Regions from separate parts of the Halopseudomonas xinjiangensis genome, predicted to be linked through region 1. Evidence: predicted binding sites of a transcription regulator. Region 1 holds the regulator's gene; each other region holds the start of a gene.
What was found. The regulator FliA, encoded in region 1, starts transcription of late flagellar genes. The targets are predictions, from matches to a motif close to CTAAAGTTTNNNNNNNNNNNGCCGNTAA.
Positions count from the first base shown of each region.

Region 2: the regulator FliA is predicted to act here: its motif matches at 2,454-2,481, upstream of BLT85_RS08660 (methyl-accepting chemotaxis protein).
Region 3: the regulator FliA is predicted to act here: its motif matches at 2,710-2,737, upstream of BLT85_RS03700 (methyl-accepting chemotaxis protein).

Region 1 covers NZ_LT629736.1:695,532-699,727, forward strand. Annotated here, with positions in the region: gene flhF (flagellar biosynthesis protein FlhF) at 1-1,070, shown strand, start outside; gene fleN (flagellar synthesis regulator FleN) at 1,100-1,927, shown strand; gene BLT85_RS03190 (RNA polymerase sigma factor FliA) at 1,924-2,661, shown strand; gene BLT85_RS03195 (chemotaxis response regulator CheY) at 2,803-3,180, shown strand; gene BLT85_RS03200 (protein phosphatase CheZ) at 3,196-3,990, shown strand; gene BLT85_RS03205 (chemotaxis protein CheA) at 4,003-4,196, shown strand, end outside.
Region 2 covers NZ_LT629736.1:1,903,272-1,907,467, reverse strand. Annotated here, with positions in the region: gene BLT85_RS08675 (alpha/beta hydrolase) at 1-427, opposite strand, end outside; gene BLT85_RS08670 (flavin-containing monooxygenase) at 411-1,886, opposite strand; gene BLT85_RS08665 (ORF6N domain-containing protein) at 2,113-2,418, shown strand; gene BLT85_RS08660 (methyl-accepting chemotaxis protein) at 2,535-4,157, shown strand; gene BLT85_RS08655 (ribonuclease Z) at 4,196-4,196, opposite strand, start outside.
Region 3 covers NZ_LT629736.1:816,703-820,898, forward strand. Annotated here, with positions in the region: gene glmS (glutamine--fructose-6-phosphate transaminase (isomerizing)) at 1-868, opposite strand, end outside; gene BLT85_RS03700 (methyl-accepting chemotaxis protein) at 1,089-2,648, opposite strand; gene acnA (aconitate hydratase AcnA) at 2,826-4,196, shown strand, end outside.

The DNA of each region.
Region 1 (4,196 bases):
GCGAGACCATGCGTCAGGCCGTGGAAAGCGGCTCGCCGGTTGCCCAGGCATTGCTGGCTCGCATGCAGAGCGAGCAGGCCAGCCAGCCGGCCGCCGCACCTGCGGCTCAGGTTGCCGCGCCGGCAGCGGAAGAGGGCGCAGGTCTCAGCGCCATGCGTGCCGAGCTCGCCGGTCTGCGCGAGATGCTCGAGACGCAGCTCGGCAGCCTGGCCTGGGGTCAGGTCAACCAGCATCAGCCTCGTCAGGCCAGCCTCTGGCGCCGATTGACTCAACTGGGTCTGCCGGCCGAGCTGTGCAAGGAATTGCTGAGCAGGGTGGCCGACATCACCGACACCCGTCAGGCCTGGCGGTTGCTGCTGGCGCATCTGGCGCAGAGCATCCCGGTCATCCGTGAAGAACTCATCGAACAGGGTGGAGTGATCGCCCTGGTCGGCCCTACCGGCGCCGGCAAGACCACCACGCTCGGCAAGCTGGCGGCACGTTATGTACTCAAGCACGGCAGCCAGCACGTGGCACTGGTAACGATGGACACCTATCGTATAGGTGCGCATGAGCAACTGCGCACGCTGGGCCGCATTCTCAATGTGCCGGTGCGTGTGGTTGACGAGCAGAACAGTCTGAGTGATGTGCTCGACGAGTTCACCGGCAAGCGACTGGTTCTGGTGGATACCGCTGGTCTTCAGGCTCAGGATCCACAACTGCGTGGACAACTCGGCGAGCTGGCTGCGCAGGGCAAGCGGGTCAAAACCATGCTCGTTCTGGCTGCCACCAGTCAGTACCGGGTACTCAAGGCGGCTTTTCACAATTACCGCGCCTGTGGCTTGTCCGGCTGTATCCTGACCAAGGTCGACGAAGCCGCCACTTTGGGCGAATCCCTAGGGCTGGCTATGGAACAGGGTTTGCCGGTAGCCTATCTGGCAGATGGCCAGCGTATTCCAGACGACATCAGCAAGGCTGTGGGTCACCAGTTGGTTAGCCGGGCAGTCAGCCTGGCAGGCAACGAAGCCCCGGCAGATCAGGCCATGGCCGACGTGTTTGCGGGTATATTGCATACCCAGCGGGCAAGCTAATGAATTTCAAGACAAGGTAATCGACACAGATGGCCATCAAACATCCGGTTCAGGTTATCGCGGTCACCGGCGGTAAGGGCGGGATCGGCAAAACCAACGTTTCGGTCAACCTCAGCCTGGCACTGGCTGACCTGGGCCGTCGCGTTGTACTGCTTGATGCCGACCTTGGCCTGGCCAACGTCGACGTCCTGCTCGGTATCAAACCCAAGGCAACGCTCGCCGACGTGCTGGAAGGCACCTGCGATCTGCGCGACGTGCTGATCACCGGCCCGGGCGGAATCCGCATCGTTCCGGCCGCCTCGGGCGCCGCGAAAATGGTCAACCTCAACCCGCAGCAGCATGCGGGATTGATCCAGGCATTCAGCGACATCGGCGACAATCTTGACGTGCTCATCGTCGACACCGCCGCGGGGATCGGTGATTCGGTCGTCAGCTTCGTGCGCGCGGCTCAGGAAGTACTGGTCGTTGTCTGCGACGAGCCGACCTCGATCACCGATGCTTACGCGCTGATCAAATTGCTCAACCGCGATTACGGCATGACTCGTTTCCGCGTGCTCGCCAACATGGTGAATACGCCGCAGGAAGGCCGTACGGTGTTTGCTAAACTGACCAAAGTGACAGACCGCTTCCTGGATGTCGCGCTGCAGTACGTCGGCGCGGTGCCCTTCGACGAAGCGGTGCGCAAGGCAGTCCAGAAGCAGCGTGCGGTGTATGACGCATTCCCGCGCAGCAAGGCTTCCATCGCCATCCGTGGCATTGCGCAAAAAGTGGATTCCTGGCCCCTGCCTGCCAACCCACGTGGGCACCTGGAGTTCTTTGTCGAACGTCTGGTGCAGCAGACAGGGTCGGGGCTATGAACGCATCGGCCAGTGGAGTACGCATGTATACCCGCGCCCAAAGTTCTGCCGAATATCAGGATCGTCTTGTCGAGCAATTCGCTCCCCTGGTCAAACGTATCGCCTATCACCTGCTGGGCAGGTTGCCGTCGAGCGTTCAGGTCGAGGATCTGATGCAGGCCGGCATGATCGGTCTGCTCGAAGCGTCAAAAAAATTCGATCACGGTAAAGGTGCAAGCTTCGAGACCTACGCTGGCATCCGCATCCGCGGAGCCATGCTCGACGAGGTGCGCAAGGGTGACTGGGCTCCGCGCTCAGTCCACCGCAACACACGTATGGTCAGCGACGCAGTACGTGCCGTTGAAGGTCGTTTGGGCCGTGACGCTAAAGATCACGAGATCGCTGCCGAACTCAATATGAGTCTCGACGATTATTACTCGATTCTCAACGATACCAGCGGCAGCAAACTGTTCAGTTTCGAGGATCTGCTCGAATCGGGCGGGGAGGCCGACGCGCACGCCGATCACGAGCCCTACGGCGGGCTTCAGGACGAGCGATTCCGGTCGGCGCTGGTCCAGGCTATCGATGGCCTGCCCGAGCGGGAGCGGTTGCTGTTATCGCTGTATTACGACGAAGAACTGAATCTCAAGGAAATCGGTGCCGTCCTCGGCGTCAGCGAGTCCCGTGTGAGCCAGTTGCACAGTCAGTGCGCGGCACGCCTGCGGGCGCGTCTGGCAGACTGGCGCAACGATTGATTTTATCGCCAGCATCCGGACAATGCCCGGGTAGCCAGCACACCGCAACAACGACAAGGCTGGCAAGGCCATTAGCATCTGATTAGCGAGTGCGAACCTGCACTTTCCCTGGTTTGTACGGAGGTCGACTTGGACAAGAACATGAAGATCCTCATCGTTGATGATTTTTCGACGATGAGACGTATTATCAAGAACCTGCTGCGCGACCTGGGGTTCACCAACACGGCCGAGGCCGATGATGGCAATACCGCCTTGCCGATGCTGCAGAGCGGTGGTTTCGACTTTCTGGTTACCGACTGGAACATGCCGGGCATGAGCGGCATCGACCTGCTTCGGGCCGTGCGCGCCGACGACCGTCTCAAGCATCTTCCGGTGCTGATGGTTACCGCCGAAGCCAAGCGCGACCAGATCATCGAGGCCGCACAAGCCGGCGTGAACGGCTATGTGGTCAAACCGTTCACCGCGCAGGCGCTGAAGGAAAAGATCGAAAAGATTTTCGAGCGAGTCCAGGCAAAGTAATCCGGGGTACAGGTTATGGCTTTAAGCAAGGATCCCGGCCAGGCGACTGCTCAGGAATTTGAACACTCTCTCAAGGATAACGCGCGGCAACTGGTCGAGTTTCTCGAAAAAGGCCAGTTCGGCGAAGCCATCCTCGTCATCCACGCCATCAATCAGGCGCGCGATCGTGGGCTTTACCACGAAGTCGGGCAACTGACTCGTGCGCTGCACAACTCCATCGTGAATTTCCAGATCGACACATCTCACGCGCTGGGTGACAGCGGCGAAGTGTCAAAGATATCCGATGCGTCCGATCGGCTCGACTATGTCGTCAAGCTGACCGACAAGGCGGCCAACCGCACCATGGATCTGGTGGAAAGTAGCGCACCTATCGTCTCGGATCTTGGTCAGGAAGCGTCCGCGCTCAAGGCTGACTGGGATCGTCTGCAGCGCCGCGAAATGGCCGCCACCGAATTCCGCGACCTGTACAGGCGGATTGGCGAGTTTCTCGAAAAGACCGAGAAATCCAGTGCACAGGTGTCCTCGCATCTTAACGACATCCTCATCGCGCAGGATTATCAGGATCTCACCGGACAGGTGATCAAGCGTGTCACCGCGCTGGTTCATGATGTCGAGGAAAGCCTGGTCAATCTGGTGCGTATGGCTGGTCAGGTCGACCGCCTCGCGGGTATCGATCATGCCGAGCCCAAGCGTGAGGAGAAAAAAACCTCGGACAGGGGTGAAGGTCCGCAGATTCATGCCGATATAAGAGAAGACGTGGTTTCTGGACAAGACGAAGTTGATGATCTTCTGTCCAGCCTTGGCTTCTAGGGGAGTGGGTGCATGAGTTTCGACGCGGATGAAGAGATCCTCCAGGACTTCCTGGTGGAAGCCGGAGAGATCCTCGAATTATTGTCCGAGCAGTTGGTGGAGCTGGAAAACCGTCCCGAGGATACGGACCTGCTCAACGCCATCTTTCGCGGTTTCCATACCGTCAAGGGCGGGGCCGGATTCCTCCAGCTCGATGCTCTGGTCGC
Region 2 (4,196 bases), 1.2 Mb from region 1:
GGAGCGCCTGGTACGCGGCGACGGCATCGTCGCGAGCCGCCGGGTAGGGATATTCCGGTGCCAGACGGTAATCCAGCACGCAAACGCTTACGGAGCTGCGGCTGGCTATGCCCGCGCAGATTCCGCGATGCGTGGCCGGCGAGCCGATCAGGTACGCACCGCCATGCAGGTACAGCATGACTCGCTCGTCAGCGCGTTCGGGCCGATGCCACTCGCAGGCGCTTCCGGCAATCACCTCCTGCGTCCGGCTGACGCCCTTGGCGAGCGGCATGCCACTGGTCATCAGTCGCAGGATGGCGCGCTGGGTGGCTATCGGAACCGGCGGGCGAATCAAGCCGCGGAACATCGATTTCATCGAACCACGCAGCAGGTTCCGCACGAACGGCTGGTCACTCACCGGCGCGGTGTAATCAACGTGCACATTCATAGTCGGACATCTCCGGTTTGCGGGTCAGCCGGCGATAGCTGAACGTGTAGCCCGGCCAATTGTTGGTTTGCTTGCCCTCGGCAGTCTGGTACCAACTGGTGCAGCCACGGCTCCATACGGTCTCGCTCGCGGCTTGCTGGATGTCCACATTGAACGCGCCCTGTACTTCCGGGCGTACGTCCATGTAACGCAAACCACGGCGGTGCAGCGTTTGCAAACAGCCGATGACGTAGTTGAACTGGCTCTCGAGCATATAAATGATCGAGCTGTGCCCCAAGTTGGTATTAGGACCGTAGAGGACGAACAGATTGGGAAAGCCGCTGACGCTGATCCCCTTGTAGGCTTCAGCGCCGGCGCGCCAGGCATGATTCAGTTCCTGCCCGTCGCGTCCGGTAATGGCCATTGGCGCGAGGAATTCGGTCGCGGCAAAGCCGGTTCCATATATCAGTACGTCGGTCTCGTGCAACTCGCCGTCACTGGTGCGCACGCCGGCAGGTTCTACCCGCTCGATCCGGTTGGTGACGATCTCGACATTGGCCCGGTCGAGTGCCGGGTAGAAGTCGTTACTGATAAGGATGCGCTTGCAGCCAATCGGATAGTCCGGGATCAGCTTTGCCCGTTTGGCTGGATCGGTTACGCCCTGTTGCAGGTGTTTGTAGAAGGCATTTTCGGTGGACTTCATCATCTGCGGATAACTGATGAACGCCAGCGCCCGTGATTCATGGGCCAGATACTGCAGCCCCCGCGCAAGCTTCTGCAGTGCTGGCCAGGCGTGCAATCGCTGGTGGTCGCGCTGGCTGTATTCGCGGTCCGCCTTGGGAATCACGTATGGCGCGCTGCGCTGGTAGACGGTCAGGTGACTGACCTTCGGCGCGATCTGCGGAACGAACTGAATGGCCGAAGCGCCGGTGCCGATCACCGCCACCCGTTTCCCCTCGAGCTCCACGTCGTGCTTCCATTTGGCCGAATGGAAGGCGTCCCCAGCGAAGCTCTCCAACCCGGGGATGGATGGATACAGAGGTCTGTTCAGCTGGCCGCAGGCGCTCACCAGCGCTCGTGCTGTGAGTTCCTCGCCCTGGGCAGTGGTCACGTGCCACAGGCCGCTTGCCTCGTCGAATCGTGCTGCAGTTACCTCGCAGTCGAGGCGTAAGCGGGGGGCAAGGTGGTATTTGCGCACACAATGCCGGATGTATTGGTGAATCTCTTCCTGCCTGGCGTAACGCGTTGACCAGTCCGGCTTGGGCTCGAATGAATATGAATACAGATGCGACGGCACATCACACGCTGCGCCCGGGTAGCTGTTGTCGCGCCAGGTTCCGCCGACATCACCGCCTTTTTCCAGTATCAGCCAATCGCTGATGCCTGCCTGGTCGAGCCGGATGGCCAGACCGATCCCGCCGAAACCTGCACCAATTATCACCACGCTCAGGGGCGCTGTTGCCTGTTCGTCAATGCTCATGGATCGAACTCGCTGAAGTGAGTACAAGGTGACCACGGCCACTCCTGATACCGATACTAGGTGACAGCAGCAAGGGTTTCGCCCCCTCCGATGGGGGAGAAGCAGGGTAACCAGGCGGCCGGCTCAGCGCCCACGACAACTCCGGGCTGGCTTCCCTCCGATTGGAGCCCCAGCGAAGGACGGCTAGAATGAATCTCTCCCGCCAGCCCTCACAGCGATGCAAACCATGACTCCGATTCGCTACGCCGAGACCGACACGCTGAGCCTGCGTCAGCTCGATGAGCTCAATAGGGTTGAAAAGGGCACCAGCTTCCGCGCATTCAAGGCTTGCCGTGACGCTCTGATCGAAGGAGTCGATTACTTCCATCTGCCAGCTCAGGAGCACGAGTCGTTGATCAACGAGCTCAAATCAGCCGGACTCGTCTACGCGACCACTGTCAATCTGGTTCTGTTCACCCACTCAGGCTACGAGCGTATCCGGCGAAGCGCCGCTTCCCGTCCCGCTCCTTCGAATGATGGCTCTTTGACATAAGTTGTTGAAATACTGATAAATATTCCTATCCATCACTAAAGCTCGTTTCGTCTCGGTCGATACTTGAAGCAATCCAGGACCGCTATCCGGTCCGCTGACACTTGCCGAGATCCTTCATGCTGAAAAAATCGATACGTGCACGAACGCTGGCTCTTCTGGCCGGCAGCCTGGCTCTGCTCCTGGTAATCGCCCTGGTCAGTTTCAGCGTACTGTCTTCCAAGGTCGACGCATACATGCATCTGGTGCATGGCCCCTTGCGTGCAAGCGAGCTCATCGATCGTGCCAGCAGCCAATTCAAGACCCAGGTCCAGGAATGGAAGAACGTGTTGCTGAGAGGCGAGGACCAGGCAGCGCTGGACAAGTACTGGGGCGCTTTCCAGGCGCAGGAGCAGAGCGTCCAGGCGACGCTGAGCGAACTCGGCGCGCTCGAAGGCATCCCCCCTGAGGTTGGCAGCGCAGTTCAGCAACTGCGTGCGGAGCACTTACGTCTGGGCGTTGCGTATCGTTCAGGGCTGGATGCCTTCATGGCCGCAGGCCGCGATCACCAGGCCGGTGACAAGGCCGTGAAAGGCGTGGACAGGGCGACCTCGGAGCAAATGGAAGCGCTGGTGCGCTCGCTGCGCCAAAGTGCCGAAGATCAGGCAATTCAGATCGACGAGAGTTCTGACAGGGCGGTGTGGCTGGGCATCATCGTGCTGATCGTTTCCGGGCTCGGCTTGATCGTGATCAGCGCCTGGCGGATCGACCACATACTGGTGACCCCGATCCGGACACTCACTGAGCGCATCGATTCGTTAAGTCGGGGCCGACTGGGTCAGCGCATTGCAACGGACCGTGTCGATGAGCTTGGCCAGTTGACCAACGCCGCCAACACGCTGACCGACTTTCTTCGCGAAACGTTTCGGCAGTTGCAGACCAGCGGAGCCGAGCTCGACGAAGCCAGCGGCGCGCTGAACTCGGTCGCCACCACCATAGCCGCCGGAACCCGTGACCAGTTCAGTCGTACCGATCAGGTTGCCACGGCGATGGAAGAAATGTCGGCAACCGCACAGGACGTTGCACGACACGCGTCGGCTGCGGCAGCATCAGCCGATGCTGCCGAACAGGCAGCGCAGCGCGGTGATCTGGTTATGCAAGGGACGGTGGCTTCGATCAAGAGCGTCCGCAAGGAGATCGCTGCAACGGCTGCGGTAATCCAGCAACTGGAGAGCGACAGCGGCCGCATCGGGCAGGTGCTTGACGTCATCCGCGGTGTCGCCGAGCAAACCAACCTATTGGCGCTCAACGCTGCTATCGAAGCTGCGCGGGCAGGAGAGGCCGGCCGTGGGTTCGCCGTCGTCGCCGACGAAGTGCGGACACTGGCGCAGCGCACTGCCGCATCGACAGCCGAGATCAATCAGATTATTGCCGCGGTGCAGCGCGGTGCGCTGGATGCGGTGGGTGCCATCGAAGCCGGTCAACAGCAAAGCGAAAAAGGGCTTGAGGAAGTGATCCAGGCAGGTGATGCGCTTCGGCAGATCACCGCGGCGGTCGAGGCGATCCGGGATATGAATCATCAGATCGCGACGGCTGCGGAAGAGCAAAATGCCGTCGTTGACGACATCACCTGCAACCTTTCCCAGATACGGGAAATCGGTAGCGCCAACCAGCAGAATGTCGAACGCACCGCGACCGCCAGCGAGCGACTGCATGCCATTTCGGCCGACATGCGCAAATTGACTGCGCGTATCGTTCAGTAGCTGGAAGAAAGTGTGCCGCCGCGAGCTGTTCGGTCTAGT
Region 3 (4,196 bases), 120 kb from region 1:
GGCGCGTCTCGGCTTCCGGGCCAAGCAGGGCGGTGAGAACGTGGTCGTCGCCCAGGGTGCCGGCCAGGGTCTGAGTAATGGCTTCGGGCTGCTCGTAGATTTCCTTGAGCATGAAGTGGCGATACTCGCCCTTGTCCAGGCTATGGGCTGCATGCTCGTAGCGCTTCACCGGCCGCTCGACCGCTTCATGCTTGATGTTCCATATGTCGCACTGCTCGCGGCTGACCCGAGCGTAATCGCCTTCTTCCAGGTAGCGGAAGCAGTCGGTTACCTGCAACAGGGCAAGCGGGTCTGAGGCGATGTAGTGCTCTTCGACGCCCTCGCCAATGACCAGCGGGCTGCCCATGCGGGAGCAATACAGGGTTTCCGGCTCGTCTTCGTGAATCACGGCGAGCGCATAAGCGCCGTGGATTTCACCGAGCGTTTGGCGGAATGCCTCGAGCAGGTCCTTGCTTTGACCGTAGTGATAAGCGAGCAAATGGGCGACGACTTCGGTGTCGGTTTCCGAAGTGAAGGCGTAGCCAAGCTCCTTGAGCTTCTTTCGCAGCGGCGCGTGGTTTTCGATGATGCCGTTGTGAACGACGGCCAGGCCATCGGAAATGTGCGGATGCGCGTTGTGTTCAGCTGGTTTGCCATGCGTCGCCCAGCGAGTGTGGGCAATGCCCAGGTGGCCGAGCGCTGGCGTTTCGCTCAGGCTCTTTTCCAGCTCGATTACCTTGCCGACGGCGCGAACGCGCTGAATGCTGTGATCGTCATTCATCACCGCCACCCCGGCCGAGTCGTAGCCGCGGTATTCGAGGCGCCGCAGGCCTTCAATCAGGATGGGAGTGATATTACGTTGAGCGATGGCGCCGACGATTCCGCACATGGGGTGTCCTTGGGGCGAGCTGCAAAAGGGCGAAGTTTAGCATCGCGCTATAGGACAAGGTAGCGCCGGTGGGATTGGTCGGCCTGGTCCGTCATCCGGCGGTTACGGATATTGTCGGCGAGTCTGCTTTCGCGCCCGGGTGCGCTCCTGCAATGTTCATGTAGGAGCGCACCCGAGCGCGAACAAATGCGTTCATCACGACCGACTGAGATTTGCTGGGCTACCGCTTGGCAAAGCGCTCCACCAAAGCCGTCTGTTGCCTGGCGGTTGCTGCCAGCTCAATACCCACATCCGCGCTGCGTGCAGCCTGAGAGGCGGTGCTGTCCGACAGGCCGGCAATATTCACCACGTTACGGTTGATCTCGTCGGCCACTGCGCTCTGCTCTTCTGCCGCAGCAGCGATTTGGCCGGTCATCTCATTGATTTGGTCGATGGCGGTGCGAATGCCGTCGAGCGCCTCGTCCGCTTCGACGACGCGGCTAACACCGATCTCGGCCTGCTCGTGGCCGGAATGCATGGTCGTTACGGCGCGCGCGGCGGCCGTCTGTAGATTCTCGATCAGCTTGTGAATCTCTTCGGTCGAACTGGCGGTACGACTGGCCAGCGCGCGGACTTCATCAGCCACCACGGCAAAGCCGCGGCCCTGTTCGCCGGCGCGTGCCGCTTCGATCGCCGCATTGAGTGCCAGCAGGTTGGTTTGTTCGGCAATACCCTTGATTACGTCCACGACACTGCCGATCTCCCTCGCATCGAGCGATAGTTGATTGGAAACGTTGGCGGCGGAGCGAACGGATTCGGACAGCACTTCGATAGCATCCCGCGCCTGGCTGGCTACCTGCTTTCCACGCGTTGCCAGTGCACTCGCTTCGCGGGTCGCATCGGCAGTGCGCTGGACGTTGCCGGATACTTCCTGGGTGGCTGCAGCCATCTCGTTGATGGCGGTGGCGACCATATCGGTCTCCTGGCGCTGGCGCGACAGGCCGTCGCTGCTGCTGCGCGCCAGCTGGCTGGATTCCTCCGCTTGCTTACGCAGACCCTCGGTACTGTCCATGACGCGGGTCAGGCACGTGCGCAAGCGTGCCTGCTGGCTGTGCATGGCCATTTCCAGCTGGCCGAGCACGCCGCGATGGGGTGTGTACATGGTCGCTAGCAGCGGATCGATGATCGCATCGTCTGCAGCGCCGATGGCGCGCTGCATGCGGTTATCTCCGATCTGCTTGTAGACCCACGCCGCTGGGATGCTGGCTGCGCACGCGACAGCCGCGCCCATGCCGCCAAAGGCGATCGTCAGGCCGCCGCCGATTGCCGCAGCGGAGATGCCAAACGCGGCCGGCAACACTATCCCAGCCCAGTCGGTAGTATGCGCTGAGCGGCCTTCATTCAATCGACGGTACAACGCCTCGGCGCGCTCGACCTGGGCCGCGGTGGTACGCACGCGCACCGATTCGTACCCGGTAACCTGACCGTTTTCCCAGATGGGCGTGGCGTAAGCGTTGACCCAGTAGTGGTCACCATTCTTGCAGCGGTTCTTGACGATGCCCATCCAGCTGCGGCCGTCTTTCAGGTCCGTCCACATATGCGCAAATACCGCTGCCGGCGTGTCAGGGTGACGTACCAGGTTGTGAGGGCTGCCGATCAGCTCCTCACGGGTGAATCCGCTGATATCGACGAAGGCATCATTGCAGTAGACGATCTGACCCTTCAGATTGGTTGCAGAAATGAGGCGTTGCTCGGGCTTGAAGGTACGTTCACGTTGAGTGATCGGGAGATTGTTGCGCATTGAAATCCTGGTCTGGAAAAAGGCGGGAGCGGAGAGCGGTATTTTGTTGTCTATGATGACTGTATCGCCCGAGCACGCAGAGGCTTTAGCTTCTGTTACGAAAGTATTAAACACACTGTTTCGAAGTTCGCTTCAATCCGGCGCACGCCGTCGGCATACGAGAAAGGAGAGTCGCAGATGTCCCAAGGCAATAGTCTGGATACGCTGAGCACGCTGCAGGTGGGGGAGACGACCTACCACTACCATTCATTGCCGAAGGCGGCCGAGAAACTCGGCAACATCGATAGGCTGCCCGTATCGCTCAAAGTGCTGCTGGAGAATCTGCTGCGCCACGAGGACGGCGTGACCGTCACGCGAGACGATATCCAGGCGATGGCCGACTGGTTGAAGACGCGCTCGTCCGACCGGGAAATCCAGTACCGACCTGCGCGTGTCCTGATGCAGGACTTCACCGGCGTTCCGGCGGTGGTCGACCTGGCTGCGATGCGCGACGCCATGGCCAAGGCCGGTGGCGATCCGCAGCGCATCAATCCGCTGTCACCCGTGGATCTGGTCATCGACCACTCGGTGATGGTGGATCGCTTCGGCTATGACGATGCCTATGAAGACAACGTCGATATCGAGATGAAGCGCAATGGCGAGCGCTACGAATTTCTGCGCTGGGGTCAGAAAGCCTTCAATAATTTCCGCGTGGTGCCGCCGGGCACGGGCATCTGCCACCAAGTGAACCTGGAATACCTGTCGCAGAGCGTCTGGGCTTCCGAAAAGGATGGCAAAACCTGGGCCTACCCGGACACGCTGGTAGGTACCGATTCACACACCACCATGGTCAACGGCCTGGGTGTGCTGGGCTGGGGCGTCGGCGGCATCGAAGCAGAGGCAGCCATGCTCGGCCAGCCGGTATCGATGCTGATTCCGGAAGTCATCGGCTTCAAAATGACTGGCAAGCTGCCCGAAGGCATCACGGCCACTGACCTGGTACTGACCGTCACCCAGATGCTGCGAGCGAAGGGCGTAGTCGGCAAGTTCGTGGAATTCTACGGCGACGGTCTAGCCGATCTGCCGTTGGCCGACCGCGCGACCATCGGCAACATGGCGCCGGAATACGGCGCCACCTGCGGCTTCTTCCCCATCGACGAAATCTCTCTGGGTTACCTGCGCATGACCGGGCGCCCGGATGAAGTGATCGATCGTGTCGAAGCCTACTGCAAGGCGCAGGGCATGTGGCGGGAACAGGGCATGGAGCCGGAGTTTACCGACAAGCTGGAACTCGACCTCAGCGAAGTCGAAACGAGCCTGGCCGGACCCCGGCGCCCACAGGATCGCGTTTCGCTGGGCGGCGTAAGCAAGGCGTTCCAGGAGCTGATGGATCTGCACCCGGCGCCGCGCGACCAGAATCAGGTCGAAGAGGACGGCGAAGGCATGGGCCGTGGCCAGGCCAAGGTCAGCATGAACGGTGAAGAGTTCACGCTGGAGCACGGCGCGGTGGTCATTGCTGCGATCACCTCGTGCACCAACACGTCCAACCCGAACGTGATGATGGCGGCA